One region of the Nonomuraea sp. NPDC050536 genome, then DNA from elsewhere that is predicted to be linked to it. Evidence: riboswitches for the same ligand, from Rfam matches in the RefSeq annotation. Region 1 holds a riboswitch; the other holds the start of a gene.
The links. A riboswitch is a leader RNA that binds a small molecule or an ion and turns the genes downstream of it on or off. The one in region 1 is predicted to bind glycine.

Region 1 (14,768 bases):
GCCCGGCGAACTCGCCCTGCGAGCCGGCGTTGGGCTGGATGGAGACCGCGTCGTAGCCGGTGACCTCGGCCAGCCAGTCCTCCAGCGTCTCGATCAGCTCGCGGTAGCCGGCGGTCTGCTCCTCGGGCGCGAACGGGTGGATCGAGGCGAACTCCGGCCAGGTGATGGGCTCCATCTCCGTGGTGGCGTTCAGCTTCATCGTGCAGGAGCCGAGCGGGATCATCGACCGGTCGAGCGCGATGTCCTTGTCCTGCAGCTTGCGCAGGTAGCGCAGCATCGCGGTCTCGGAGTGGTGGGTGTGGAAGACCGGGTGGGTCAGGAAGTCCGACTCGCGCGCCAGCGAGGCCGGCAGCGCGTCCTGCTCGGCCAGGTCCGTCAGGGAGACGGCCACGCCGAAGGCGGCGGCGACCTGCTCCAGGTGGGCGAGCTCGGTCTTCTCGTCGCAGGAGATCGACACGTGGTCGTCGTCGACCCGCCACAGGTTGATGCCGCGCTCGGCGGCGCCGGCCACGACCTCGGCGGCCCTGCCGGGCACGCGGGCCAGCACGGTGTCGAAGAACTCGCCGTGCGCGACCTCGACCTTGCCCGCGCGCAGGGCAGCGGCCAGCGTCACGGCCATGCGGTGAGTACGGCGGGCGATGCGGCGCAGCCCGTCGGGCCCGTGGTAGACGGCGTACATGCCGGCGATGTTGGCCAGCAGGACCTGGGCGGTGCAGATGTTGCTGGTGGCCTTCTCGCGGCGGATGTGCTGCTCGCGGGTCTGCAGGGCCAGCCGGTAGGCGGGCGCGCCGTCGGCGTCGAGGGAGACGCCGACCAGACGGCCGGGCAGCTGGCGCTGCAGGCCCTCGCGTACCGACATGTAGGCGGCGTGCGGGCCGCCGAAGCCGAACGGCACGCCGAAGCGCTGGGAGGAGCCGATCGCGATGTCGGCGCCGAGCTCGCCCGGCGTGGCCAGCAGGGTCAGCGCGAGCAGGTCGGCGGCGGCCACGACCAGCGCGCCGGCGGCGTGCGCCTGCTCGGCGATGCGGCGGAAGTCCCTGACCCGGCCGGAGGCGCCCGGGTACTGCACGAGCACGGCGAAGCACTCGGGCAGCTCGCCCTCGAGGTCGGAGTAGACCAGCTCGATGCCCAGCGGCTCGGCGCGGGTGGCCAGCACGGCCTTGGTCTGCGGCAGGGCGTCGGCGTCCACGACGAACACGTCGCTCTTGGACTTGCCGGCCCGGTGCGCCAGCGTCATCGCCTCGGCGGCGGCCGTACCCTCGTCCAGCAGGGAGGCGCCGGCGACGTCCAGGCCCGTGAGGTCGGAGACGACGGTCTGGAAGTTGAGCAGCGCCTCCAGGCGGCCCTGCGAGATCTCCGGCTGGTAGGGCGTGTAGGCGGTGTACCAGCCCGGGTTCTCCAGCAGGTTGCGGCGGATGACCGCGGGGGTGATCGTGTCGTGGTAGCCCAGGCCGATCATGGAGGTCATGACCCGGTTGCGGCCGGCCAGGGCACGCAGCTCGGTGATCGCCTCGGTCTCACTGGCGGCGGCGGGCAGTTTGAGTCGGTCCTTGGCCCTGATGGCCTCGGGCACGGCCACCGCTACCAGGTCCGCGACGGTCTCGAAGCCGACGGCCTCGAGCATGCGCTGTTGCTCGTCGGCGTTGGGGCCGATGTGCCTGGTGGCGAACGGCGGTGCTGTCAAATCGGTCATGATGACTCCCGAGGCAGTGGAGACCGGCGCGCGGACGGTTCTCCCCCTCTGTCATCGGGACCTGAGAGCTTCACCCATGTGAGGGGCTTGCACCGTCGGTGAGACACGTCTGGCGGACGCGCCCGCTTTCCAGAGTTGCCTCGCCCGAGCGGTACGGGATGCCTGAGAGATTCCGGGGAGGGTTGCTCCTTCGGCGCCCCGGTTGCGGCCGGGGACTCTCCCGCACGGGGTCGTCAGCCGTTATGTTCCTAGATTACTACGATGAACCGTGTTAACCGGTCCATCGCAGGTCGTGGCATTTGTGCCTCTACCCTATGCGCCGGGCGCGCCGGCGGCGCGCGAGTTCGTCAGCGGGATGGTCGGCCGGGACGTCGTCCTCGACCGCCGCCCGTTCCCCCGGCAGCTCCGCGAGGGATCCCTCGACCTCGCGCCAGACCCTGCCGAGCGCGATGCCGAACACGCCCTGGCCGCCCTGGAGCAGGTCTATCACCTCGTCGGCCGAGGTGCACTCGTAGACGCTGACGCCGTCGCTCATGAGCGTGATCTGCGCGAGGTCTCCCACCCCGCGATCGCGCAGGTGCTGGACGGCGGTGCGGATCTGCTGGAGCGAGACCCCGGTGTCGAGCAGGCGCTTGACCACCTTGAGCACCAGGATGTCCCTGAAGCTGTACAGGCGTTGCGAGCCGGAGCCCTGGGCGGCTCTTATCGTGGGCTCGACCAGGCCGGTGCGCGCCCAGTAGTCCAGCTGCCTGTAGGTGATGCCGGCCGCCGCGCAGGCCGTCGGGCCGCGGTATCCGATGTCATCGGGCAGTGTCGCAGGCTGCTCGTCGAAGAGCAGGCCCTGCTCTCCGGCACGCTGCCGCGCACTCTCACGCCGCACCGGATCTTCCTGGCCGGCCGTCTTTCCCTCGCCGCTGCTGACCGCCACGCGGACCTCCGGCTTTCTCTCATCCCGTGGCCTGATCTGGGGGTTTGTAATGCGCGACCACGGGTTTCACTTGCACCGTAGGACCGTGACCATGCACAGTCAACGATCCCGCCCGGCGCGTCGTGAAGCGTAAATGCACTGAAATACCTACCCCGCCCTGCCAAAGTCTTCTGGAGTGATCGTGTCAAGGAACTCCTTGAACTTCTCCACCTCTTCCTCCTGGTCGTCAGGGATGACCACTCCGGCCTCCTGGACGACCTCCTCGCTGGCGAAGATGCGCGCACCGGTGCGGAGTGCAAGCGCGATGGAGTCCGACGGCCTGGCGCTGACCTCGACCCCGTTGGAGAAGACCAGGTCGGCGAAGAAGATGCCGTCGCGCAGGGCGACGATGTTGACGGCGCGCAGGCCTACGCCGAGCGCGCTGAGAACGTCTCTGAACAGATCATGCGTCAGGGGCCGCGGAGGTGGCTCCTCGGCTTGAGCGAGCGCGATCGCGGTCGCCTCGGTCATACCGATCCAGATGGGCAGGAACCGCTCCCCGTGTGCCTCCTTCAGCAGAACGATTGGTTGATTTGTGGGCATCTCTACGCGAACACCCACGACCTCCATCTGCAACACGGGCTGCTCCCGACTGGCCATGTGACCCGGTTCTTCTGCATTTCAACGTAACACCGTGCGGGGTCCCGCCGCCTCATCGGCCCAGAACGCTCCCGACGCCCGTTCGCACGAGCGCGGCGTGCAGGTCGAGCAGCAGGCCCGACAGTTCCCTGGCCACTTCGTCGGCTTCGCCGATGGCGCCGGGGGCGCGGCGTTTCAGAATCGGGGCCACGGTCTGCTCGACCAGGCCGGTCTCGCGCTCGGCGGCGGCCTTGACGGCGCGCAGATGGCGCGGGTGCAGGCCGAACCGCGCCAGGGCGCCGACGCTGCGGGCGATCTTCAGCGCCTCCTCGTCGTAGCGGCGGGCCTTGGCCTCCAGCAGGCCGTAGTCCTCCAGCTCGGCGAGTGTCTCCTCGTCGAGCCCCGCCGCCTCGAGCAACTCCTCGCGGCTGAGGCGGATCTCCATGGCCTGCTGTACGGCGTGCGGGCGGCCGAACGACTCGGCCATCTTGTCCTTGATCACCCGCAGCGGCAGATAGTGGTCGCGCTGCTCGGTCAGGATGAAGCGCAGCTGCTCCACGTGCAGGTGGGTGAACTTGCGGTAGCCGGACGGGCTGCGCTCAGGCTCGATGAGCCCCTCACCCTCCAGGAATCGGATCTTGGAGATGGTGACGTCGGGGAACTCGCCTTGGAGCAGGGCGAGCACCTCCCCGATGCTCATGTGCGAGCGCGCCGCCTGAGCACTCATGCCTGGGCGTTGCTCCGCTGCAGGAACAGGAGGCGGAACTTGCCGATCTGCACCTCGTCGCCGGAGTGCAGTCCGACCTCCTCGATGCGCTCCCTGTTGACGTAGGTGCCGTTGAGGCTGCCCACGTCGCGCACGGAGAACACGCCGCCGGGGTGACGGTAGAACTCCACGTGGCGTCGGGAGACGGTGATGTCGTCCAGGAAGATGTCGCTCTCCGGGTGGCGCCCGGTGGTCGTCAGCTCCTTGTCGAGCCGGAAGCGGCTGCCCTGGTTGGGGCCCCTGGTCACGGTCAGCAACGCCGCGCCGGGCGGCAACTGCTCGACCAGAGCCCGCTCCGCCAGGAGCATGTCCCCCGTCTCAGCCTCGTATGCCTCGATTCCCGCGACGGAGATCGTCGACGTCGTGTCCCCCGCGACCTCGGACCTGGTCAGCGGTGAACCACACCGGGAACAGAAACGGGCATCCTCGGGGTTGGCGTGCCCGCACTGCGTGCAGTAGACGCTCGGCATCGATCGGCTCGGCCTCCTACCGCGAAGACGCGGCAACGGTGCTTTGGCGCGCCTCGCTTCGCTCTTCAAGTTTGCGAATGCCGCAACTTACGCTGATCAGCGAGAAAGGTCAAGGCGGGGCGCCGCGCGACGGCTTGGACGGTGACAAAGTTACCGCCGCCGCTGTCCCGGGTCCATCCGCACCGCTCTCTCTCGGCATTGATCTTATTCACGTTCCGGCTGTCTTTCATCCCCCTGTCCGCCACAAGTCCCCGGCCCCTTACGCCCGCTTCCCGACTACTCAGCGTCACGCCCTCCGCCAGGCGCCTCTCAGGCCGCCTGACCACCACCCCCAACTCCACCCCTCCCACGAGCCCTCAGCAGCCCTACAGCCTCCCCTGGAGCCTCTCCACGCCCCCGGCCATCCCCAAAGAATCGGGTGCTCCAGGAGAGCGGTACGGCGCTTTCCGCGCCGGGGTCGGGCGAGGAGGAGGTCGTACGGAGCGATGTACGGCGGGCCAGGGGGACCGTGGTGCCCGGAGAACGGATCGCCGTGGCGGCGGGCAAGCGGCACCGACTCGCCGTGAGCGCCGGTCGCGGGCCCTCAGCCGAAGTACGAGGGGCGGCCGGTGGCGGCGGCTCGCCGTACGACATCAATGTCCAGACGCGTGCTCGACGATCCGGGCCCAGCGCTCGAGGAGGGATTGGGCGGAGTCGACGTCCTGGGCCTCGGCCCAGAGGGCGGTGACGGGGTCGCCGGCGGCGGGCAGGATGAGGACCCAGCTGCCGTCCTGGGCGGCGATGCGGACGCCGTCCGTGGTGTCGACACGGTGGCCTTCGGCTTCGGCGGCCTCGATGACCGAGCGCATGACCGCGCCCTTGGCCGCCCACGGCGTGGGGACCGTGCGTTTGAGGAGTTTGGCCTCGGGGATGCGGGCGTCGATCTGGCTGAGCGACAGCCTCGTGCGCGCCACCAGGCCGAGCAGGCGCATGAAGGCCGCCAGCCCGTCGACGCCGGGGCTGAACTCCGGCACGATGAAGCCGCCCGCGCCGTCGGCGGCGAAGATCATGTCGTCGCCCTCGGCGGCGGAGGTGAGGGCGTTCAGTGCGGTGGAGGTCCATTCGACCTGCACGCCGTGGAAGCGGCAGACCTGCTCGGCGACGCGGGTGGTGGTGACGGGCAGCGCGACGCGGCCGCCGCGGCGCTCGGCGGCGACCAGGTCGAGGACGACGAGCAGGGCACGTTCCTCGCCGATGAGCTGGCCCATCTCGTCCACCAGCGCGATCCGCTCGCCGACGGGGTCGAAGCGGACGCCGAAGGCGGCGCGCGAAGAGCTGACGAGCTCCGACAGGCGCTGCAGGTCGCGGCGGCGCTCGGCGAGGGTCTCGGTGGGCGAGATGTCGTCCAGGCGGGCGTTGACGGTGAGCACCTCGATGCCGACGCGGCCGAGCAGGGTGGGCAGCACCAGCGAGGAGGTGCCTCCCGCGCAGTCGACGACGACCTTCATGTCCCGCACGCCCGTCATGTCGATGCGGCGCAGCAGCTCGTGGGCGTAGTCCTCGACGATGCGGGCCGGGTAGGTGAGCTCGGCGATCTCGCCGGGGAAGGCTCGGCGGAACTCCTGGCGGGAGAAGACGCGCTCGAGCTTGCGCTGGGCGGTGGGCGGCAGGTCGGCGCCGCGGGGGTCCATGACGATGATGTCGACGCTCTGCGGGTCGCCGGCCGTGGTGCGCAGCGCGATGCCGCCGGAGGCCGACTCGCGGGCGGTGTGGAAGCGGGCCACGGGCAGCGGCGCGGCCTCCAGGTCGAGCACGTTGATGGCGCCGGCCGTCAGCGCGCTGATCACGGCCCGCTTGAGCGCCCGCGCGGCCAGCGAGGAGTCGCGGGAGGTGACGACGCTCTCGCCCTTCTTCAGCGTGGTGGCGTAGGCGCTGGCCAGGCGGACGCACAGCTCCGGGGTGATCTCCACGTTGACCAGGCCGCTGACGCCGCGCGGGCCGAACAGGCTGCGCTGGCCGCGCGACTCCCAGATGACGCTGGTGTTGACGACGGCGCCGGCCTCGATGGTCTTGAACGGGTAGACGCGGACGCCGCTGGAGACGTAGGCCTCGGCCTCGATGACGCACTCGTCGCCGATGATCGCGTCCTCCTCGATGCGGGCGCCGGTCATCACGTCGGTGCTCTTGCCGATCACGCAGCCGCGCAGGTGGGTGCCGGGTCCGAGGTAGACGTTGTCGTGGATGACGGCGCGGTGCAGGAAGGCGCCCTCGCGTACGACGGCGTTGTTGCCGAGCACGGTGTACTCGCGCAGTTCGGCGCCCGCCTCGACCTTGGCGTAGTCGCCGATGAGCAATGGGCCCCTGAGCACGGCGTCGGGGTCGATGGTGGCCGACTCGGCGACCCAGACGCCCGGGGAGCGTTCGAAGCCGCCGATGTCCACGCGGACGCGTCCGGACAGGGCGTCGGCCTGGGCCTTGAGGTAGCTCTCGTGGGTGCCGACGTCCTCCCAGTAGCCCTCGGCGACGTAACCGTAGAGCGGGGCGCCGCGGTCCAGCAGCTTGGGGAAGACGTCGTGGGCCCAGTCGACGACCTCGCCGGCGGCCACCTCGTCGAGGACCTCGGGCTCCATGACGTAGATGCCGGTGTTGACGGTGTCGGAGAAGACCTGGCCCCAGGTCGGCTTCTCCAGGAAGCGCTGCACCCGGCCGAGCTCGTCGACGATGACGATCCCGAACTCCAGCGGGTTCGGCACCCGCTTCAGACCGACCGTGACGAGCGCCGAGTTCTCCCGGTGGAACCGGATCATCGCCGATAAGTCGACGTCGGTCAGTGCGTCGCCGGAGATGACCAGGAAACGGTCGTCGCGCAGGCGGTCGGCGGCGTTCTTGACGCTGCCGGCGGTGCCGAGCGGCAGGTCCTCGGTGGCGTACTGCAGGCTCATGCCGAGCTCGTCGCCGTCGCCGAAGTAGTTGCGCACCAGCGCGGCCAGGAACTGCACGGTGACCACGGTTTCGGTGATGCCGTGCCGTTTGAGCAGCCGCAGCACGTGCTCCATGATCGGACGGTTGACCACGGGAAGCAGGGGCTTGGGCTGGTTGGCGGTCATCGGGCGCAGCCGAGTCCCCTCCCCGCCCGCCATGACGACCGCCTTCACGCGATCACTCCTTCTTGGCGTCCGCTACGAGCTGCCGCACCTGTACGACATACAACACCCCTGCCCACCAGTACAGGCCGATTCCCCACAGTGCGAAGGCCCAGCCCGCAACCCTTGAGATATCGGCATACCACCCCGTGTGGGATGCAAGGAAGAGGAGGGGAAAGGCATACATAAGGCAGAACATGGCTGCCTTGCCCAGGAAATGCACCTGGAGTGCCTTGTAACCGTGTTTGCGGAGTACGGGGGCGAAACTCACGACGAAGAGTTCGCGACCCAGGATCACCGCGACCAGCCACCACGGGATGACGTCGCGCAGCAGCAGCCCGATGATCGTGGAGAACACGTAGAGCTTGTCTGCCGCCGGGTCGATCAGCCTGCCCAGGCGGCTGGTCTGGTTGAACGCCCGCGCGATCTTGCCGTCCAGCCAGTCGGTGAACCCGGCGACCGCCAGCAGCGCGATCGCCCACCCGTCCGCCTTCGGCCCCAGAATCAGCCAGAGGAAGACAGGGACACCGAGGAGGCGCAGGAAGCTCAGCAGGTTCGGAACCGTCCAGATCCGGTCCTCGGCGGAAGTTTCGCTCACGCAGCAGACCCTACTGCGTGCATCCCGCCGGATTTTCTCCCGCCCAGCGAGAATTTCTCCTGCCCGGAGCTCCCCTACGCCGCGAGCGTTCTCTTGGACGGCACCACAGGAAAGGCTAGGAGCGGGCGGCGGCGAGGAAGGACTGGATCAGGGGGGTGCTCTTGACGCCGGGGGAGGTCTCGAGGCCGCTGGAGACGTCGACCCCCCAGGGGTCGGCGGCGGCGATGGCGGCGCGGACGTTGGCGGGGGTGAGGCCGCCCGCCAGGAGCCAGCGGCCGGTGGGGCGGCCGCGGATGGCCGCCCAGTCCCACGCCTGCCCTGAGCCCGCGTGCGGCGCGTCGACCAGCAGCAGGTCCTCGTCGAAGGCGCCGCAGCGCAGGTCGGCGGAGGAGTCGACGGCCCTGATGAGCGTCTTGGACAGGTCCTTGAGCGCGGTGAAGTGGGAGTGCGGGTGCTTGGGCCCGTGCAGCTGGATGGCGCGGACGCCGGAGGTGAGCACCGCCTCGCGCACGGCGTCAGGCTCCTCGCCGCGGAAGACGCCCACGGTGAGCACGTGGCCGGGCACCAGGGCGGCGAGCTCGGCCGCCCGCGCGGGCGTGATCTGGCGGGGGCTGCGGGTCATGACCAGCCCGATGGCGTCGGCGCCCGCTTCGACGGCCGCCTCGACGTGCTCGGGCTCGCTCAGCCCGCAGATCTTCACGAACACCCTCCCAGGCTAGCGGCGCCTGGCGGCCCCCGGCGACCACGACCAGATGAGCATGGCGCCGATCAGGCCGAACAGCAGCACGCCGTTGGGCAGGTGGGCGCCGAGCCAGAGCCAGGTGACGTGCTGCAGCCCACCGACGACGAACAGCGCGACGCTGGCCAGAGCGGGCCATCCGGCGCCGCGTCCCGGCCGCCAGACCAGGACGGCCAGCACGATCTGGACGAGCGCGACCAGGTGGACGACCAGCCCGGCCATGACGTGCGCGTCGGCCAGCGCCCCGTTGGTGGCCACGGCCTGACCGGCGAAGGAGGCGGCGACCAGCAGCGCGGCGGCCTGGGCGATGATGACCAGGCGCAGGCTGTAGAGCAGGCCGGGCGAGACGCGCTTGACCGGCGGCGGCGCGAGGGTTTCGTGCATCGTTGTGATCCTTTCGTCGGAACGAGAAGGACCACAGGATGTCCGTCAGGCGATCAACGGGTCGTCACCCTGTCGGTGGATTCGAAAGTCCGCCGCGGGGCGGACGCACCGGGCGGAAGGCGGCGTCCACGAGCCCGGAGCGGTGGGCGACGACGGCGGCCTGGATGCGGTTGCGCAGCCCGAGCTTGTCCATCGCGGCCGCGATATGGGTCTTGACCGTGGTCACGCCGACGTGCAGCTCCTCGGCGATCTCGGCGTTGGACAGGCCGGTGCCGACCAGCGCGAGCACCTCCAGCTCCCGTTCGGTGAGCCCGGCGGGCGGCGGCGCGGCGGCCTGCTCCTCGGCGGCCAGGAAGCGGTCCAGGACGCGCCGCAGCACCGACGGGGCCAGCAGCTGCTCGCCGGAGGCGGCCCGGCGGACGGCGTCGACCATGCGTTCCGGCTCGTCGTCCTTGACCAGGAAGCCGACGGCTCCCGCGCGCAGCGCGGCGTAGACGTTGGAGTCCTCGGCGAAGGTGGTCAGCACGACGATCCTGGTGGCGGGGCGGGCGGCCAGCACCCGTTTGATCGCCTCCAGGCCGTCGACCCTGGGCATGCGCAGGTCCATGAGGATGACGTCGGGCAGGTGCCGTTCCGCCAGCCGTACGGCTTCCGCGCCGTCGTCGGCCTCGGCGACCACCTCCATGTCGCCGGCCGCCTGCAGCAGCATCTTCACGCCCGCCCGCACCAGCGCCTGGTCGTCGGCGATGAGCACGCGGATCATGCCGCGCCCCTGGCGGCGGGCAGGCTGGCGGCCAGCAGCCAGCCGCCGTCCTCGTCGGGTCCCGCGCGCAGCGTGCCGCCGAGGGCTCTGACCCGTTCGCGCATCCCGGCCAGCCCCTGCCCGGAGGAGGGCAGGCGGTGCATGACGGTGGGCGGGCGGCCGTTGCGGATCTCGATGGCCAGCCCGTCGGCCGCGGAGGCCACGCTGACCCGGACCTTGGTGCCGGGGCCGGCGTGTTTGAGCACGTTGGTGAGGCCTTCCTGAACGATGCGGGCCGCCGAGGCGCGGGCCACGAGGGGCGCGCCGTCGGAGGCGGGGTCGAGTTCCAGGTCTACCAGAAGCCCGGCGGCCGACATGCGCTCGGCTGCCTCGCGCACCACGTCGGCGGGGTCGGCGAGCAGGTCGGGCTGCCTGTCGGGGTCGCGCAGCAGGTCGAGCAGGCCGCGCAGGTCTTCGAGCACCTGGTGCCCCGTGTCGCGGATGTCGGACAGGGCGTCGGCGACGGGCCCGTCGGGGGCGGCGTAGCGGGCGGCGCTGGCGCGCAGCACCATGGCGCCGACGTGGTGGGCGACGATGTCGTGCACCTCGCGGGCGATGCGCTCGCGCTCGGCCAGCTGGTCGGCGCGCACCTGGGCGACGGCCAGGCGGGCCGATTGGGAGGAGCGCAGCCGTTCGGCGGCGGCCGCGGCCTGCCTGGCGCCCAGGTAGCGGCCGATGGCGATGGGCGTGGCCACCAGCGCCATCAGCACGGCGATGCGGAACGGCGTGACCTCGGTGCCCGGCTCGACGACGGCGACGGCGGCCAGCAGGCATCCGGCGAAGTACGCGGCGGTGGTCCAGATCCACGAGGCGACCCGCATGGCGAACACGCCCAGCGCGATCAGCGTGAGGATCAGGCAGGTGTTGGCCACTTCCTGCAGGTAGGTGTCGGCGGCGAACAGCAGCGCGCCCTGGAACAGGAACACCATGCCGGGCAGCCGTCTGGCCACCCCGAGCGACAGCCCGCCGAACACGGCGAACATGCCGACCACCCAGACGGGCAGGGCGTTGTTGTGCCAGGTGGTCCAGGTGCTCAGCACGGTGTCGGCCACGCCGCCGCCGGCCAGCAGGATGTCGGGCGTGATGTCGCCTTCTTCCAGCCGTCCCGCGGGTCCGCGCAGGTAGGCGCCGACGACGGCGGGGAAGCCCGGCACCAGGAAGGAGTACATCCAGGAGTTGGCGGTGAAGGCCAGGCCGGGGTCGGCCATGTTGATCGCGGTGGCGGCCACCGCGGCCGCCAGCGCGATCGGGATGGCCCGCCAGCTGGAGCGGTGCGCCACCACGCCGACCGCCACGCACAGCAGGATCTGGGCGGTGTTGGAGGTGAACGCGCCGATCTGGTCGGTGAAGACCAGGAAAGCCGCCAGGTAGAGGCTGACCGGCATCGGCCACTTCCTGACCAGGCCCATGGGCGCGCCGACCAGGATCGCGAAGGGCAGCACCATGACCTCGGGCAGGCCCTGCGCCAGGCCCGCCTTGCCGGACAACAGCAGGTCGAGCCCTATCCCCGAGACCGCAAGCAAGATGTCCAGCGGCATTCCACGCCAACGCATGGCCACACGGTATCCGCCAGGCCCTGGTCGGCCGATCCTCCCGGCGGAGGAGTCCGCCTCCTCCAAGTGGCCGCAACAACGTCCCGACGGCGGAGGAGAGCAGGGTGCGGCGGCACCTAGTGTCGAAGTATGTCCAACGACACCGCGCTGTTCCTCGGTCAGTTCCTGCGAGCCCCCGCCACCATCGGCGCGGTGGCCCCCAGCTCCCGACGCCTGGCGGAGGCGGTCTGCGCGCCGATTCCCGAGCGGGGCGAGCCGACCGTGGTGGAGCTGGGGCCCGGCACGGGGCCGTTCACCGCGGAGATCCAGCGCCGGCTGTCGGGCCGCGGCCACCATCTGGCGGTCGAGGTGAACAAGACCATGGCCGACCTGCTTGCCGACCGTTTTCCCGCGGTCGACGTGATCAACGCCGACGCGGCACAGTTGTGCGCGCTGCTGACCGAGCGCGGGCTCGGGCAGGCCGACGTGGTGGTCAGCGGGCTGCCGTGGGCGGCCTTCCCCGATTCCTCACAGCGAGAACTGCTCGGCGCGGTGATCTCGTGCATGGGCCCGACTGCGGCCTTCACCACGTTCTCCTACATCCACGCCATCCCGCTCAGCTCGGCGCGCCGCTTCCGTGCGCTGCTGGCCGAGCGGTTCGAGGAGGTCGTGCACGGGCGGACGGTGTGGCGCAACGCTCCCCCGGCGTTCGTCTTCAACGCCCGGCGTCCCCGGGCCTGACTTGCGGCTCCGCCGTACAGGAGGAATCTTGTCGGCGGGAACAGAACTTGGTTCTATGGCGTGATGGATTTCACGCTTCCTGAGAGCGCGCTTGCCGTGCAGCGCGGCGTCGCGAACATCTGCTCGCGCTACGACCTGGACTACTGGCAGCGGTGCGAGGCCGACAGGCGCTGGCCCGAGGAGGTGTGGGCGGAGCTGGCCAAGGGCGGCTGGCTCGGCTTGGCGGTGCCCGAGGAGTACGGCGGCGGCGGGCAGGGGCTGCTCGAGCTGGCCGTGGCCACCGAGACGCTGGCCGCCTCCGGCGCGGCAGGGGGCTCGGCCTTCACCTACGTGCTCACGCCCGGCTTCGGCGCGCTCACCCTGGCCAGGCACGGTACGGCGGAGCAGCGCGAACGGCTGCTGCCGGGGCTGGCCACGGGTGAGATCGAGACCTGCTTCGCGCTGACCGAGCCGGACGCCGGGTCGAACTCCCTGGCGATCACCACCAGCGCCCGCCGCGACGGCGGCGACTTCGTCATCAACGGCCAGAAGATCTGGATCACCGGGGTGCAGCGGGCGAGCTGGATGCTGCTGGTGACACGGACGATCCCGGCCGCGGAGGCCAGGCCGCGCACGAACGGCCTGACCGTCTTCCTGGTGAACGTGCCCGAGGCGGTGGCCGCGGGGACGCTGTCCTACCGGCCGATCCCCAAGCTGGGCGCCAACACCACGCCGTCGAACATGGTGTTCATCGACGACCTGTGGGTGTCGGCTTCCAGCGTGGTCGGCGAGGTGGACCAGGGCGCGGCGGTGCTGTGGGACATCCTGAACCCCGAGCGCATCCTGCTGGCCGCCTCGGCGCTGGGCGGGGCGGAGGTGGGGCTGCGGGTGGCGGTCTCCTACGCCAAGGAGCGGGAGGTGTTCGGCCGCCCGATCGGCGCGAACCAGGCCATCGCGTTCCCGCTGGCGCAGGTCAAGGCCAAGATCGAGCTGGCAAGGCTGATGCTGTACAAGGCGGCGTGGGCCTTCGACCGGAACGAGCCGTGCGCGACGGAGGCCAACATCGCCAAGCTGACGGCCTCGCAGGCGGCCTGGGAGGCGGCGGACGCGGCGTTCCAGACGCTCGGCGGGATGGCCTACTCGCTGGAGTATCCGGTGGCCAGGCTGCTGACCGACGCCCGCATCGGCAAGGTCGCGCCGGTGACGGAGGAACTACTGCTCAACTACGTGGCCACACAGGTGCTCGGGCTGCCGCGCTCGTTCTAGCGGAAGGTGGGCGGGCGCTTCTCCCGGACCGCCCGCACGCCCTCCCGCACGTCGGGCCCGGTGAAGCCGAGGAACTCCATGGCCAGTGAGGCGTCGAAGGCGGGCCCGGCCAGGCGCAGCCAGTTGTTGAGCGAGTACTTGGTGAGCCGGATCGCCTCCTGCGACCCGGCTGCCAGCCGGACGGCGATCTCCAGCGCCTTGTCGTGCACCTCGGCGTCGTCGACGCAGAGGCTGACCAGGCCCATCCGCTCCGCCTCCGCACCGGTCACCGGCTCGCACAGCAGCAGGTGGTACTTGGCCTTGGCCAGCCCGCACAGCAGCGGCCAGATGATCGCCGCGTGGTCGCCGGCGGCCACGCCGAGCCGGGTGTGGCCGTCGATGATGCGGGCGGTGCGACCGGCGACCGAGATGTCGGCCAGCAGCGCCACCGCCAGCCCGGCGCCGACGGCCGGACCCTGGATGGCCGACACGACGGGCTTGGAGCAGTTGAGCACGTTGTAGACGATGTCGCGGGCCTCGGCGAACACCCGCAGGCGGGTGGCGTGGTCGTCGATCATCTCCTCGATCATCGACAGGTCGCCTCCGGCGGAGAACGCCTCGCCCTCTCCCCTGACCACGACCGCCCTGACCGACTCGTCGCGGTCGACGTCGCGCCAGATCTCGGCCAGCTCGCGGTGGCCCGTCATGTCGACGGCGTTGAGCCTGCGCGGCTCGCTGATGGTGATCCGCAGCACGCCCTCGGCGGGGGTGTCGGTCTTGAGTTTCTGGTAGCTCACAGCGCCTCCCGTAGCCGGTCCGCCACGTAGTCACGGGCCTCCATGGCCTGGTCGAACAGGCCGGGCAGGCCGAAGAAGCCGTGCACGGCGCCGTCGAACCTGCGCATCTCGACCGGGACCCCTGCCTGGGCGAGCCGCGTGCCGTACTGCTCGGCCTCGTCGCGCAGCACGTCGTACTCGGCGGTCACGATCGTGGCGGGTGCCAGGCCCGCGCAGTCGGCCAGCCGCAGCGGCGCCAGGCGCGGATCGTGCGGGTCGGTCTCGCCGGCGTACTGCTCGATGAACCAGGCCATCTCCGCGGCGGCCAGGCCGTAGCCGTCGGCGAACTCGCGGTAGGACGGGGTGGTCATGGCC
Region 2 (14,768 bases), on a different contig from region 1:
ATAGGTTCCTGGCTGCCCCGGATGTCCACGGCCAGACCCTCTTGCACACCAGTGTCCACGTAGGCCATCGCGATGGGCTTGCCCAGGGTCTGGGAAGGCGCACCGCTGGTGACCTCGCCGACGACGGTGCCGTCCTTGGTGACCGGGTAACCGTGGCGCGGCACCCGGCGGCCCTGGGCGACCAGGCCGACCAGCCGACGCCTGGGCGGGGTTTCCTTGACCGCCTCCAGCGCCGCCCTGCCGACGAAGTCTCCGGGCTTGTCGAATTTCACCACTCGTCCCAGTCCCGCGTCGAACGGGGTCAGCTCCGTGTTCAGCTCGTTGCCGTACAGCGGCATGCCCGCCTCCAGCCTGAGCGTGTCCCTGGCCGACAGCCCCGCGGGGATCATCCCGTACGGTGTGCCGATGCGGGTGAGCGCCTCCCAGAGCGGGACGGCGTCCTGGTTGGCCACGAACAGCTCGAACCCGTCCTCACCGGTGTAACCGGTGCGCGCGATGAGCGCCTGCCGCCCGTCGACCACGCCGGGCAGGCCCGCGTAGTACTTGAGGTTCTCCAGGTCGGCGTCGGTGAGCTGGGACAGGATCTCCTGCGCCCTCGGGCCCTGGACGGCGATCAGCGCGTACTGGTCGGAGCGGTCCTCGACCGTGGCGTCGAAGTCCTTCGTCCGATTTACCAGTTCATCAGCGACTTTTTCGTAGTTGGAGGCGTTTGCCACCACCATGAACTCGTCGTCCTGGAGCCGGTAGACGATGAGGTCGTCGATCACCCCGCCCCCGGGATTGACGATCATGGTGTAGCGCGCCCGGCCCGGCGTCAGCGCGGACAGGTGGCCGACCAGCGCGTAGTCCAGCGCCAGCGCGGCCTGCGGGCCGGTCACGAAGATCTCGCCCATGTGCGACAGGTCGAAGAGCCCGGCCGCCTGGCGGACCGCGGTGTGCTCGGCGGACTCGCTGCCGTAGCGCAGCGGCATCAGCCAGCCGGCGAAGTCGGTGAGCGTGGCGCCGAGACTCTCGTGTACGTCTCGCAGCGGTGTCGGTCGGGACATGTCGTTTCGCACCTCAGGGCAGGGTCGGATGCCAGGATCCTCCCCCTCTGTCATCGTTGCCTGAGAGCTTCGCCCGGGTTTTGCCGGACTTTCACCTTCGGCGAGGCCTGTGACAGGCCTGCTTTCCAGAGGTCACCTCGCCCGTGCGGTCCTTTGCCTTGAGAGGTTCGCGGGGAGGGCTTGCTCCTTCAGGGGCCCTGACCGGGTGTCAGGACGCTCTCCCGCACGGCTTCGACGGTGTCCCCGCCAGCCTAGCGCGGATTCGGCCTGACAGCTCTAGGGCTTCTCTGGTACGGCAGGGCCGCCGCCACCGCCTCCCCCGGGACGGCCGCCCTCCCATGGTCAGGGGCGGCGGGTGGCGTGGGGGTCGCGGAGGTCGATCTCCTCGGTGAGGCGGTGGAGGGTGGGGGCGCCGATCCGGCCTTCCGCGTACTGGCGGTTGAGGCTGTCGCGCTGCGCCTTGGCCACCTCGCGCCGCAGTTCCGTGGAGTGGCCGTGGGCCTCGATGGTGACGACCTGGCGCTGGCCCCACACCTGGGTGGCGTCGTGTTCGGGCGCGACCTGGTCCAGGCGCCGCATCGCGGCCGAGGCGGCCACCCGCCTGGCCTGCGCCTCCTCCTCGGTCGGCGGCCGCGAAGGCCGGGCACGAGGTGAGGAGGGCGAGACCGACCGCGAGCCCCACCAGCGCCCCGCCGGCGATCGCCCCCGCGATCTGCAGGGCGGCATGCGGTACGGTCACCGGCCTGGACAGCTGCTCCAGCGCGATCGCGAACAGCACCACCGCGACGCCCTCGTTGACGAGGCTCTCGCCGCGCAGCAGCGTGGTGAGCCGCTCGGGAGCGCCCAGACGTTCGAGCGCGCGGGCCTCGGTCGGGGCGAGCGCGGCACCGAGCGCCAGCGCGGCCGCCCACGGCAGCTCCGGGAGCAGCAGGTGCGCGACCAGGCCGGCGACGGCGGCCGACAGCAGCGTGAGCCCGACGCCGAGCATCGCGATCGCGCCCCAGTCGGCGCGGGCCTCGCGCGGGGCGGAGCGTTCCGCGGCGTGCTGGTAGATCAGCGGCGGGATCAGGACGGTCAGCACGAACGCCGGATCCAGCCGGACCGAGGGCACGAACGGCAGCGCGCCGAGCAGCAGGCCGAGCAGGACCAGCAAGGGGGTGGGTGGTAGGCGGAGCCGCCTGCTGAGGTAGCGGGCGGCGACGATCGAGACGGCGACCACCCGCAGCGATGTAGAGCGGCGAGCCGGTCGGGAAAAGCAGCACGAGCTCGACGCTGGGTACGGCGTCGGGCTCGTGGTGCTGTCGAGTGTGCTACGACCGCTGCCATAAGGCGGGGACGTTGGGTGGCTCCCAGTCGGGTTGCGAGGTGTGCGCCTGCAGGCATCGGTACTGGACGCCGTTGTAGGTGACGGTCGCGCCGGTCGCGTAGGCGGTCCACGGCTGCCAGGTGGTGCCCTGGCCGCCGCTCACCGTCAGTGCGAAGGGCGCCGAGTGGCCGGGGTCGCCCAGGCCGATCGTGTAGGTGTTCGGCGTGACGCCGCTGGTGGTGGCGATGGTCACGGTGGACGACTGGCCCGCCGTGATCGTCTGCGGATTGAAGGTCACGCTCACACCGGAGGGTAAGTTCGTGGCCGACAGGGAGATGGTCTGTCCCTGCCCGGACGAGCTCAGCGTGGTGGTGGCCGACTGCCCGGGCTGGACCGTGGCCGAGGCCGGGTTCACCGAGACGGAGTAGTCGGGCGTGCCCGCGCCCACGGCCAGCTTCCACAGCACGTAGGCGGTGGCGTCGGTGTTGCGGTCCAGCGCCGTGACGTTGATGTTGGCCGGGTAGCTGTCACACGAGCTGTGGTAGCACCGGTCGAACGGCTGGCCCGCCGTACCGCCCCACTTGGCGACCTCCGCGGAGGTCTTGATGTAGTCGGCGCCCGCGGCGACGCCGCCCACCCTGACGCCGGCGTTCTTGAACGAGGCGTGGTCGCTGCGGCCGTCGCCCTCGTCCTCCGGCTCGGTCTGCAGGCCGAGCGTGCCGTAGTAGTCGTTGAACAGCCGCTGCAGCGCGGGATCGTCGTCGTAGACGAAGTAGCCGGCGTTGGGCGAGGCGACCATGTCGAAGTTGAGGTACACCTCCACGCCGCTCGCGCCGCCGCTCTGCACGTAGTAACGCGAGCCCACCATGCCCTGCTCTTCGGCTCCCCACCAGCCGAAGCGCACGTGCTTGGTGAGCGTGGGCCTGGTCGCGGCCAGGGTCAGCGCGATCTCGAGCAGGCTGGCCGAGCCGGATCCGTTGTCGTTGATGCCGGGCCCGGCCGAGACGCTGTCGAGGTGCGCGCCGAGCATCACGGTCTGGTTGGCGGGGCCGCCCGGCCAGTCGGCGATCAGGTTGCTGCCGCCGCTGAAGCTCTGCACGCGGGTGGTGAACCCGGCGGCGTCCAGCTTGCCCTTGACGTAGTTGATCGAGGCGGTGAAGCCGGACCGGCCCGAGGCCCGGTTTCCGCCGTTCTGCGAGGCGATCGTCTGCAGCTGGCTGAGGTGGGCCTGCACGTTCGCCACCGGGACGTCCGGTGGCGTGGACGGATCGGCGACGGGCGCGAGCGAGGTCGCCGCCAGCGCCAGCGCCGACGCGACGAGTTTGATTCTCATGAGTCCTCACACGAAAAGGGGGCGGCCGCCCCGGAGTGAACGGCCGCCCCAGCTCACGGGATTAGATCGGCTGCCAGAGCGCCGGTACGGCGGGCGGCGTCCAGTCCGGCTGGCTGGTGTGCGCCTGCAGGCACCGGTACTGCACGCCGTTGTAGGTGACGACCGCGCCGGTCGCGTAGGCGGTCCACGGCTGCCAGGTGGTCTGCGAGCTGCCGCTGACCGTCAGGCTGAACGTGGCCGTGTGGTCGGCGCCGGCCCCGTCGGCGTTCAGCCCGATCGGGTAGGTGTTCGGCGACACCGACGCGGTCGTGGTGAACGTGACGGTCGACGACTGGCCCGCGTTGATCGTCTGCGGGTTGAACGTCACCGTCACTCCGCTGGGCACGTTGGTGGCCGACAGCGTGATCTGCTGCGTCTGGCCCGCGGTCACCTGGGTGCTGATCGTCGCCGTGGCCGACTGCCCCGCCTGGACCGACGCCGAGGCCGGGCTGACGGTGAAGGAGTAGTCACTGCTCGGCTGCCCGATCTGCAGGGTGTAGTTCGCCTGGTGGGTGGCGTTCGCGCCGGTGGCGATCACCTGGATCGACTGCGTGCCGCTGCTGCCGGCCGAGGTGGTCAGCGTCAGCGTCGAGGTCTGGCCCGCCGTGATCGTCGGCGGGTTGAGCTGGGCCGTCACGCCCGCGGGCAGCGTGCCCGTGCTCAGCGTGATCTGTTGCGCCGAGCCGCTGGTCACCGTGGTCCTGACCGTGGTGGTCGCCGTGCCGCCCGGCTGGACGGTGCCGGAGGCCGGGTCGAGCGCCAGGCTGAAGTCGTTCTGCTGCGCGGTGCAGGTCGGCTCGCCCGACTGCGCGCCCACGCTCACACCGCTCCATGCCGCCTTCACCACGTTGAACTCGTTGCACCCGGAGAACAGCGACTTGGCCGCGTTCAGGGTGGCCACCCTGGCCTTGCCGTACGTCCACGGCAGGGTCTTGGTGTTGAGCGCGGCCAGGTAGATCTGGCCGGCCTTCTGGATGCCGATGCCGGTGATCGCCGCGCCGCCGTCACACCTGGTGCTCCCGTTGGTACCCTCTGCGACCAGGTAGAACCAGTGGTTCTGCGGGCCGGCCGCCGCGTGCACCTCGGTGCTCGGGATCGAGGAGCTGTAGCAGTTCGGGTCGCCGGTGGCCGACGGGTTCTGCATGTTCCTGATCGGGCCGTTGCCCGCCAGGTTGACCTCCTCGCCGACCAGGTAGTCGGGCGGGTCGAGGCTGGCCGGCTCGTTGACGTAGTGCTCGAGCAGGGCGCCGAAGATGTCGCCGGTCGACTCGTTGAGCCCGCCGGTCTCGTTGCCGCTGCCCGAGCCGCCGCCGCCGGAGAACTGGAAGACGCCGTGGCCGAACTCGTGCCCGACGACGTCCATCGAGGTCAGCTGCTGGCTACCGGCCTGGTTGTGGCCGAAGGTGGCGTACGAGCCGGTCCAGTAGGCGTTGACCTCGTTCAGCCCCACGTAGGCCGGGTAGCCGCCGCCTTGGCCGTTGATGCCGTTGCGGCCCAGCCAGTTCTTGAGCATGTCCCACTCGTGCTGGACGTCGAACAGCGCGTCCACGCACGCGGTCTCCAGGTTCGTGCCGCCGCCGTTGCCCCAGCTGTCGGTGGACTTGGTGTACGGCTGGCCGTTCTGCCCGCCGCACTGGATGCCGCTGCGGTTCGGGTCGCGCATGGTGTACGCGGGCGTGGTGTCGATCGTGACGGGGTTGCCGTTGTAGTAGCTGTTGCCGGTGCCCTCACGCACCTCGTCCCACTGGTCGATCACCTTGCCGGTCCCGGCGTCCACGTAGACGTGCAGCGTGCTCGGGTGGTCGGCGCCGGTGACGACGACCTCCCAGGCCAGGCGCGGCTTGGCGGTCGTGGCGTGGATCACCAGGGTGGGCGTGGCCACGGAGGCCACCTTGGCCAGGCGGGTCCTGGCCGTCACCGCCGCCCTCACGGCGGTGACGGCCGGCTTGGTGGAGACGTCGATCCTGCTCTGCTGGCCGGAGGCGACGGACTGCACGACCGCGCCGGAGGAGTCGGTGGCCACGACCACGTCGCCGCCGTAGACCGGCAGGCCCGCGTGGGTGCGGCCGTAGGTGAGGTACTGCAGGCCGCGCGGGCCCTCGATGCTGGAGGTGAGCGCGAAGGAGTCCTGGTCGGTGGCCTGTAACGCCGCCTTGTCGGCCTTTATCAGGTTCTGCGAGGTGGCGATCGCGTTATGACGGGGATCGGGGGATGGCGGGTCCACCGCCCTCGCCGCCCCGGCGCTCGTGGCGCCGGCGAGCGAGACGGTGGAGAGGGCCACCGCGAGCACGGCGGCAGCCCCCAGCCTGAGCTTGGGTTTCACTCTCTTGGCTCCTCAGGGGGTGTCGGAGTGGAGTCGATCCCAAGTCTTCACAGGCCGTGTAGAGGGCGGTACCCAACAACTTCCTATAACGTCACGCTATGGCCCTTCCGTGGCGCTTCAACCAGGCGCGATAGACGGGCGCCCGCATCGACTCCGCCCAGTACGTCTTGCGCACCGTCTCGACGAGATCGTCGGCCTGACCCCCGAACGGGCCCCGCGTCGTCCAGCCCAGCACGTGACGGAAGCGCAGCGGCGCGTCCTTCAGCGGGCGCAGCGTGACGCGCTCCCTGGCCGGCGCGGTGGCCTGGAACAGCCCTACGCAGCGGCCCTCGGAGATCAGGTCCAGAGCCACCTCGAGGTTGACGCCGTAGGCCAGGCGCGGCGCGAAGCCGCTTTCCGTGCAGGCCCCCCAAAAGTGCTCGCGCGGCCCCGACTCCAGCTGCGCCGGCTGCGCCCAGTCCTCCTCGGCCAGGTCGGCCAGCTCGACCTCCTCCCGCCCGGCCAGCGGGTGGTCCTGGGCCAGGCCGACGAACAGCGGCTCGATCGCGATCACCGCGTACGCGGCGCCCTGTGGCGGCGACAGCTCGTGGCCCGGGTAGTCGTCCAGCGTGGCCAATTCGATCCGCTCGGAGGCCAGCAGCCCGGGCAGCGCGTCCATGGTCTGCTCGGTGCGCAGCCTGATGTCGGCCTCGGGGAGCAGCCGGTGCAGGCTCTTGGCCACGTAGATCGCCAGCCGCGTGGGCGCGCACCCTACGCGGATCATGTCTCCGCTTGAATGCCTTTTCGCGTCGCGTTCCAGCTCGTCGAAGGCGGGCACCAGGCTTCTCGACCTGGCCAGCAGCCACTCGCCCAGCGGGGTCGGCGTCGCGCCGTCATGGCCTCTGTCGAACAGCGCGCCACCGAACTGCCGCTCGATGCGCCTGAGCTGGGCGGCCATCGCCGGTTGTGACATCCCCAGGGTCGCGGCGGCTCTGGAGATGCTCCCGCTGTCTGCTATCGCGCACAGCACCCTTAGGTGACGGACCTCGAGATCCACACCACAAGTTTAAAAGTAAAGAAGGTTTCCAGTAAGGCCCAAATTCAGCAGGCGGTGATCAAGGCTTTGAACAGGCGGTCGTCCGTGCCGACCTCCGGGTGCCACTGGACGGCGAGAGCGAAGGGGTGGTCGTCGACGTCCACGGCTTCGATGGTGCCGTCGTCGGCGTGGGCGCTGATCGTGAGGCCGTCCGCCAGGCGGTCGATGGCCTGGTGGTGGTAGTGGGAGGCGTCCACAGGGGCCTCGCCGAGAAGTTCCGCGAGGCGGGTTCCCGGGACCGGGCGCACGGGGAGGGAGCCGTACTTGCCGGGAGCGGGGGAGTGCAGGCCATGGCCGACGACGTCCGGGAGGTGCTGGTGCAGGGTGCCGCCGAGCGCCACGTTCAGCACCTGCATGCCACGGCAGATGCCGAGGAACGGCAGGCCGCGCCGGAGGGCGCCGTCCATCAGGGCAAGCTCGGCGTCATCCCGAAATTTCCGGATGTATCCGGTGGTATCCAGGGCGTTCTGGCCGTAGCGCGCGGGATCCATGTCGCCCCCGCCGGCCAGGATGAGCCCGTCGAGCCGGTCCACCAGGGAACCGGCCTCCCCGACGGGCGGGAGGACGACCGGCTGGCCGCCCGCCCGCACGACCTGGTCGACATAGGAGTGGGGGAGGAGGGACGTGGTCATCTCCCACACGGTGAAGCGCGCGGTCTCCACGTAGCACGAGATTCCGATGACCGGACGTGTCACGACTCTCCCCTCCCAGGCCTGCCGTACAAGAGATCTTCCTAGAGCGGCGTCACGTAGGCGCCCGAGATGCCGCCGTCGACGAGGAACTGCGACGCCGTGATGAAGCTGGCGTCGTCGCTGGCCAGGAAGGCGACCGCGGCGGCGATCTCCGTGGCCTCGGCGAAGCGGCCGACAGGGACGTGCACCAGGCGGCGCTGCGCCCGCTCGGGGTCCTTGGCGAACAGCTCCTGCAGCAGCGGCGTGTTGACCGGACCCGGGCACAGCGCGTTGACGCGGATGCCCTCGCGGGCGAACTGCACACCCAGCTCGCGCGACATGGCCAGCACGCCGCCCTTGGAGGCCGTGTAGGAGATCTGCGAGGTCGCCGAGCCCATCACCGCCACGAACGAGGCCGTGTTGATGATCGAGCCCTTGCCCTGGCGGCGCATGTACTCCAGCGCGTGCTTGCAGCACAGGTACACGCTGGTCAGGTTGACCTCCTGGACCCGGCGCCAGGCGTCGATCCCGGTCTCCAGGATCGAGTCGTCGTCCGGCGGGGAGATCCCGGCGTTGTTGAAGGCGATGTCCACGCTGCCGTAGGTGTCGTAGGCCGTCTGGTACATCCGGATGACGTCGTCCTCGTTGGTGACGTCCGCCTTGACGTAGATGCCGCCGACCTCGCCGGCCGCCTTGCCGCCCGCTTCCTCGTCGATGTCGACGCAGACGACCTTGGCGCCCTCCTCGGCGAAGCGCCGCGCCGTGGCCAGGCCGATCCCGCTGCCCGCACCGGTGATCACGGCGACGCGGTCCTGCAAACGCTGCATACTGCACTACTCCCAGGAAATGAAGACGTTCTTGGTCTCGGTGAAAGCGGACAGGGCGTCGGGTCCGAGCTCGCGGCCCAGCCCCGACTGCTTGAACCCGCCGAACGGCGTCCAGTAGCGGACCGACGAGTGCGAGTTCACGCTCAGCGCGCCCGATTCGACGGCCCGCGCCACGCGCAGCGCCCGGCCGACGTCGCGGGTCCAGATCGAGCCGCTCAGCCCGTACTGGGTGTCGTTGGCGATCTGTACGGCTTCCGCCTCGTCCTTGAACGGAACCACGGACATGACCGGCCCGAAGATCTCCTCGGTGAACGTCCGGTCGGTCAGCTCCGAGGTCAGGATCGTCGGCGGGAACCAGAACCCCTTGCCCTGCGGGCAGTCGCCCTGGAAGTACGGCGTGCCGTCCATGAACGACCGGACCCGCTCGCGCTGCTCGGCGCTGACCAGGGGCCCCATCTCGGTCTCGGTGGACAGCGGATCGCCCACCTTCACGCCCCTGGCCGCCTCCGTCAGGCGCTCCAGGAACTCCTCGTAGACGTCGGCCTGGACCAGCACCCGGGAGCGGGCGCAGCAGTCCTGCCCGGAGTTGTCGAAGACGGCGTACGGCGCGGTCCTGGCGGCCTTGTCGATGTCGGCGTCGTTGAAGACGATGTTGGCGGACTTGCCGCCCAGTTCGAGGGTGATCCGCTTGACCTGGGCCGCGGCCTTGGCCGCGATCTCCTTGCCCACCTCGGTGGAACCGGTGAACACGATCTTGGCCACGTCCGGGTGCTCGACCAGGCGGGCTCCCGCGACCTCCCCTGCCCCAGGCAGCACCTGGAGCACCCCCTCGGGGAGGCCCGCCGCCAGGGCCAGCTCGGCCAGCCTCAGCGCGGTCAGCGGGGTCCATTCGGCGGGCTTCACGATCACCGTGTTGCCCGCCGCGAGCGCCGGGGCGACGCCCCAGCTCGCGATCAGCATGGGGAAGTTCCACGGGACGATGACCCCGACCACGCCGAGCGGCTCCTGGAAGGTGACGTCGATGCCGCCCGCCACCGGGATCTGCTTGCCGTGGTTGCGCTCGGGCGCGCCCGCGTAGAAGTCGAACACGTCGCGGACGCTGCCGGCCTCCCAGCGCGCGTTGCCGATCGGGTGCCCGGAGTTGGTGACCTCCAGCAGGGCCAGTTCCTCGGCGTGCTCGCCGACCAGCGCCGCGAGCCTGCGCAGCAGCCTGGCCCGGTCGCCGGGGGCCACGTCGCGCCAGGTGGCGTAGGCCCGCCTGGCACGCTCCACGGCGCGGTCGACCTCGGCCGCGTCAGCCAGCTCGACGTCGGCGACCACGTCTTCGGTCGCCGGGTTGATGATCTTCACAGTCGTTCGAATCCTCTGTACATTTCCCAGTCCGTGACCGCCGCGTCGAAGGCGGTCAGCTCCACCTTGGCGTAGTTGGCGTAGTGCGCGACCACGTCGTCGCCGAACCTCTCGCGGGCCAGCTTCGACCCCTCGAACAGCGTCAGCGCGTCCCGCAGCGTGTGCGGCACCGTCTCGGCGCCCGAGGTGTAGGCGTTGCCGCCGAAGGCCTCCTCCAGCGGCAGCTCCTCGTCGATGCCGTACAGCCCGGCGGCGATGAGCGCCGAGACCGCGAGGTAGGGGTTCACGTCGCCGCCGGGCACGCGGTTCTCCACGCGCAGCGAGTGCCCGTGGCCGCCTACCAGGCGCAGCGAGCAGGTGCGGTTGTCCACTCCCCACTTTATTGCGGTCGGCGCGAAGCTTCCTGGCACGTACCGCTTGTAGGAGTTGATGTTCGGCGCGTAGAAGAGGGTGAATTCCTTCATGCAGGCCAGTTGCCCGGCGATGAAATGCTCGCCGAGCTTGGACAGGCCGTGCGGCCCGTCCCCTGCCATCACCGGGTCGCCATCCACAGATCGCACTGATATGTGGATATGGCAAGAATTTCCCTCGCGCTGGTTCGGCTTTGCCATGAAGGTGATCGACTTGCCCTCCAGGGCGGCGATCTCCTTGGCGCCGTTCTTGTAGATCGAGTGGTTGTCGCAGGTCTTGAGCGCCTCGTCGTAGCGGAAGGCGATCTCGTGCTGGCCCAGGTTGCACTCGCCCTTGGCCGACTCGACATAGAGCCCGGCGCCCTCCATGTCCAGCCTTATCCGGCGCAGCAGCGGCTCAATACGCGCGGTTCCGAGCAGCGAATAGTCGACGTTGTAAAGATTGGCGGGCGTCATATCGCGGTAGGCCCGCTTCCAGGCGTCCTCGTAGGAGTCCTCGTAAACCACGAACTCCAGCTCGGTCCCCACGAAGGCGCGCAATCCGCGCTCTTCCAGCCGGGCGATCTGCCTGCGCAGGATCTGCCGCGGGGACGGCGCCACGTCCTCGCCGTTCTCCCAGGTCAGGTCGGCCATCAGCATGACCGTGCCCTCCTGCCAGGGCACCCGGCGCAACGTGGACAGGTCCGGCTTCATCACGAAGTCGCCGTACCCGCGCTCCCAGGACGACATCGCGTAACCGTCCACGGTGTTCATGTCGACGTCCACCGCGAGCAGGTAGTTGCAGCCCTCCGAGCCGTGCTGGAGCACCTCTTCCACGAAGTAGCGCGCGGACAGCCGTTTGCCCTGCAATCTGCCCTGCATGTCGGCGATGGCCAGCAGTACGGTGTCGACGCGGCCTGCGGACACGTCGTCACGTAGTTCGTCTACGGACAGCAACCCCATGGACGCTCCGATCTGGCCTGACGCGCTTTCCCGTTAATTGGGCTAGTCTCAGACCATTGATGTGCATGGCGGGATCGGTTGTCAAGACCTGAGGACACGTTGGACGATTCTGGTGAAATGATGATGAACCCCCTGACGGTGCTCAGGCCCGTCCGGGCGGGCAACGCTTTCGAGGAGACCGTCGAGCGGCTCCTGCAGGCCATCAAGCTGGGTGTCGTCGGGCCCGGCCAGAAGCTTCCCCCGGAGCGCGAGCTGGCCGTCCAGCTCGGCATCAGCCGTGTCACGCTGCGCGAGGCGATCCGCGCCCTGCAGGAAGCCGGTTATCTCGACGTACGGCGCGGCCGCTACGGAGGCGCGTTCGTCACCTACACCCCGCCCGCGCCGGACACCGGGGTTCTGCGCCGCGTGGTGGCCGACATGGGCACCGCCGACCTGACCGACGCGCTCACCTTCCGCATGGCCGTCGAGTGCGGGGCGGCCCAGGTGCTGGCCTCGGCCAAGCTCAGCAACGGGCAGCGGGCGGCATTACAACGCCGCCTGGCGGACGTGGACGGGGCCGCGCCAGAGGACTACCGGCGCCTGGACACGGCCTTCCACCTGTCGATCGCCGAGCTGACAGGGTCGCCGCTGCTGGCCACGGCCTGTGCCGACGCGCGGCTGCGGGTCAGCGACCTGCTCAACGCCATCCCGATGCTGCAGGTCAACATCGACCACGCGGCCACCCAGCACCGTGCCATCGTGACCGCCATCCTCGCGGGCGACCCCGAGGCGGCCCGCAAGGCCGTGTCGGAGCACCTGGAAGGCACCGCAGCCTTGCTACGCGCCTTCCTGTCCTGACCCCGCGGGCCCCTCTTGTCCTGGGTCCACCGGCCCGCTCGCGGTGAACTCCTGGATGACGCCGTCCGGCCAGGTGATCGTGACGTGCCCGGCCACCGTCGCGGTGGGCAGCTCCGTCACGGGTTCGCGGGTGAGCGTGGCCACGCTCACGACCCAGCCGTCCTCCGCCACGCCCTCCAGTACCGGGACCGTGGCCGGGCTGCCGAAGGCCGTACCCGACGGGGCCTCGGCGGCCGACGCCGTGGCCCAGCCGTACAGGCCCTTCAGGGCGGAGGTGAGGTGGGCGCTCAGGACGACCGACGGGTCCCCGGTGATGGCGGCGGTGGCCTGGGGGAGCGCCCAGCCGGTCTGGCGGGCCCGGGAGCCGGGCGGGACGCGATGGATGCGCACCTCGACGGGGCCGCGTGCCACGCTGAGACTGTCGGCGCTGCCCGCCGAGCTCGCCCAGGCGGTGTCGCCCAGCGTGCCCGCGCCCCGCGGGGTGATCGTGCCGCGGGGCGTCCAGGCGCCGTCCTGGAGGATCGCCAGGTGGTTGTCGGGGACGTCGGCTGCCGTGGTGGGGCCCGTGCGGGTGGAGTAGGCGTAGCGGTCGTAGAGCGGGTCGCCCGGGTGGTGCTGACTGCCGTGGTTGAGCACGCGGGCGATGCCGCCCGTGTTCTGCACGACGAACCCGGGCTCGGGCAGCGCGACGACCCCTTCGGGGCCCGGCTCCTCCGTGGCCGTCCAGACGGGGTGATCGGCCGGCAGCAGCAGGCCGAGGAAGGCCTTGGAGGCCCAGTACGGCGAGGCGTAGCCGGAGTAGCCCTGCAGCGAGGGCTCGTGCGGGCCGTACCAGCCCAGGGTGAGCAGGCCCTCCGGCGAGAGCGCGTCGTGCTCGAGGAAGTGGCGCAGCACGCCGGAGGCGATCCGCCGGGTCTGGCCGGGCTTCAGCGGCGTGGCGTCGAGCAGCGCCCCGGCGAACAGCGAGGCCGCCGAGGCGAACCGGTAGGTGACCGACCGGCCCTGGTAGAGCATGCCGCCGCCGGAGTCGAACGTCAGGGCGTAACCGCGCAGGAACTTCCGCAACCGATCGCCGTACCGGCCGGGCGAGGCGTGGGTGAGGTGGGTGAGCAGGGCCGGGTAGAGGTGCATGGCCCAGCCGTTGTAGTGGTCGAAGGAGCGGTTGGCGCCGTCGGAGTACCAGCCGCCGCCCTGGTACCACGGCTCGATCCTGGCCAGGCCGCGCTCGACCACGTCCTGGTCGCCGAGGAACGCGCCGACCATCACCGTGAACAGCCACCAGTTGTTGTCCACCGGCTCGTGGCGCAGGGCGTCCGCCAGGTAGGCGGTCACGCCGTCGCGGACCGCCGGGTCCAGGCGGTCCCACAGGTGCTCGCGGGTGAGCCAGAGCGAGATCGCGATGGAGGCCGCCTCCACCATGGGCTGGCTGCGGTCGCGGATCGGCTGCCACACCTTCGGACCAGACTCCAGGCCGCGCGCGTACGGCTCGAGCAGCCGGACCGGTCCGCCGCCCGCGACGCGGAAGGCCGCCAGCAGGAACGTCCTGGCATACCCCTCGAGCCCGTCGCACCGCGAGACGCTCTCCCTGCCGCCCGGGAAGACGATCACGGATCCGTCCGCGGAGCGATACGGTTCCACCGCAGCCAGCAGCGCGTCGGCCACCGCCTCCCAGTGGGCGCGAGTCCAGCCGGTGTGCGGGCTGAGCGAACGATCCTCGGGCGGGAGGGAGATCATGCGCCGGACTCTAGCAGTCTGATCGTTCGAAAGCATCCGTTCACAAACGAAAGCGACCTCGCTAGAATCTGCGGTGTCTAGCCGAAGGAGCCCCCAGTGTTCGCCGAAGAACGTCACGAAGTGATCCTGCGCGAGGTGCGCGAGCGAGGATCGGTACGGCTGGCCGACCTCGTCGACCGGCTCGGGGTCTCCATGGTCACCCTGCGCCGCGACGTGGAGTTCCTGGCCGGGCGGGGCCTGGTCAACCGCGTCCACGGCGGCATCACACGGCCTGCCGTACTGCCTGATGTGATGTCGCAGGAGGCGCTGACGGTCGGGATGCTGGTGCCCTCGGCCACCTACTACTACCCGAACGTGATCAAGGGGGCCAGGCAGGAGGCCGAGCGGCTGGGGGCCAGGCTCGTGCTGGGCGTCTCGCGCTACGACGACGAGGAGGACCGCAAGCAGGTCAGGCAGCTGATCGACGGCGGGGTGGAGGGGCTGCTGCTCACGCCGAGCAGGCAGCCCGACGAATCCCACGCGGAGTGGCTGGCCGGCCTCGGCGTGCCCGCGGTCCTGGTCGAACGGCGGGCCTCGCTGGGCGGGCCCGCCTCGCTGCTCGACGCGGCCGCCTCGCACCACGCGCACGGCGCCTTCCTCGGCGTACGGCACCTGGCGGAGCTCGGGCACCGGCGGGTCGCGATGGTCACGCGCAGCAGCCCGACCGCGCCCCGGGTACGGCACGGCTTCCTCGCCGCGGTGCGTGACCTGGGCCTGTCGGGTCCCGGTGAGTTCGGGATCGAGCAGGAAGGTCCCTCGCCTTCGCAGGTCGAGGCCGTGGTGTCGGCGATCAGGTCGGGCTCGGTGACTGGACTGCTCGTGCACAACGACGAGGA

Region 2: it holds a riboswitch for glycine, as region 1 does, so the genes downstream of both, gcvT (glycine cleavage system aminomethyltransferase GcvT) here and gcvP (aminomethyl-transferring glycine dehydrogenase) in region 1, are expected to answer to the same signal.

What each region holds. Positions count from the first base shown of each region.
Region 1 is NZ_JBITHD010000004.1:333,051-347,818, forward strand. It holds gene gcvP (aminomethyl-transferring glycine dehydrogenase) at 1-1,693, opposite strand, end outside; glycine riboswitch at 1,833-1,926, opposite strand; gene ACIBHX_RS14750 (MerR family transcriptional regulator) at 2,001-2,621, opposite strand; gene ACIBHX_RS14755 (bifunctional nuclease family protein) at 2,769-3,239, opposite strand; gene ACIBHX_RS14760 (MerR family transcriptional regulator) at 3,313-3,966, opposite strand; gene ACIBHX_RS14765 (FHA domain-containing protein) at 3,963-4,475, opposite strand; gene ACIBHX_RS14770 (sugar phosphate nucleotidyltransferase) at 5,108-7,609, opposite strand; gene ACIBHX_RS14775 (CDP-alcohol phosphatidyltransferase family protein) at 7,614-8,195, opposite strand; gene ACIBHX_RS14780 (phosphoribosylanthranilate isomerase) at 8,311-8,901, opposite strand; gene ACIBHX_RS14785 (hypothetical protein) at 8,911-9,318, opposite strand; gene ACIBHX_RS14790 (response regulator) at 9,383-10,081, opposite strand; gene ACIBHX_RS14795 (sensor histidine kinase) at 10,078-11,673, opposite strand; gene ACIBHX_RS14800 (class I SAM-dependent methyltransferase) at 11,803-12,393, shown strand; gene ACIBHX_RS14805 (acyl-CoA dehydrogenase family protein) at 12,457-13,638, shown strand; gene ACIBHX_RS14810 (enoyl-CoA hydratase/isomerase family protein) at 13,635-14,414, opposite strand; gene ACIBHX_RS14815 (alpha/beta hydrolase) at 14,411-14,768, opposite strand, start outside.
Region 2 is NZ_JBITHD010000017.1:222,557-237,324, reverse strand. It holds gene gcvT (glycine cleavage system aminomethyltransferase GcvT) at 1-1,046, opposite strand, end outside; glycine riboswitch at 1,183-1,280, opposite strand; gene ACIBHX_RS38270 (hypothetical protein) at 1,389-1,625, opposite strand; partial or broken gene ACIBHX_RS38265 (cation:proton antiporter) at 1,768-2,265, opposite strand; gene ACIBHX_RS38260 (M28 family peptidase) at 2,357-3,685, opposite strand; gene ACIBHX_RS38255 (M4 family metallopeptidase) at 3,747-6,047, opposite strand; gene ACIBHX_RS38250 (LysR family transcriptional regulator) at 6,139-7,083, opposite strand; gene ACIBHX_RS38245 (gamma-glutamyl-gamma-aminobutyrate hydrolase family protein) at 7,128-7,817, opposite strand; gene ACIBHX_RS38240 (3-oxoacyl-ACP reductase) at 7,856-8,620, opposite strand; gene ACIBHX_RS38235 (aldehyde dehydrogenase family protein) at 8,627-9,970, opposite strand; gene ACIBHX_RS38230 (glutamine synthetase family protein) at 9,967-11,322, opposite strand; gene ACIBHX_RS38225 (FadR/GntR family transcriptional regulator) at 11,440-12,159, shown strand; gene ACIBHX_RS38220 (DUF2264 domain-containing protein) at 12,139-13,893, opposite strand; gene ACIBHX_RS38215 (substrate-binding domain-containing protein) at 13,990-14,768, shown strand, end outside.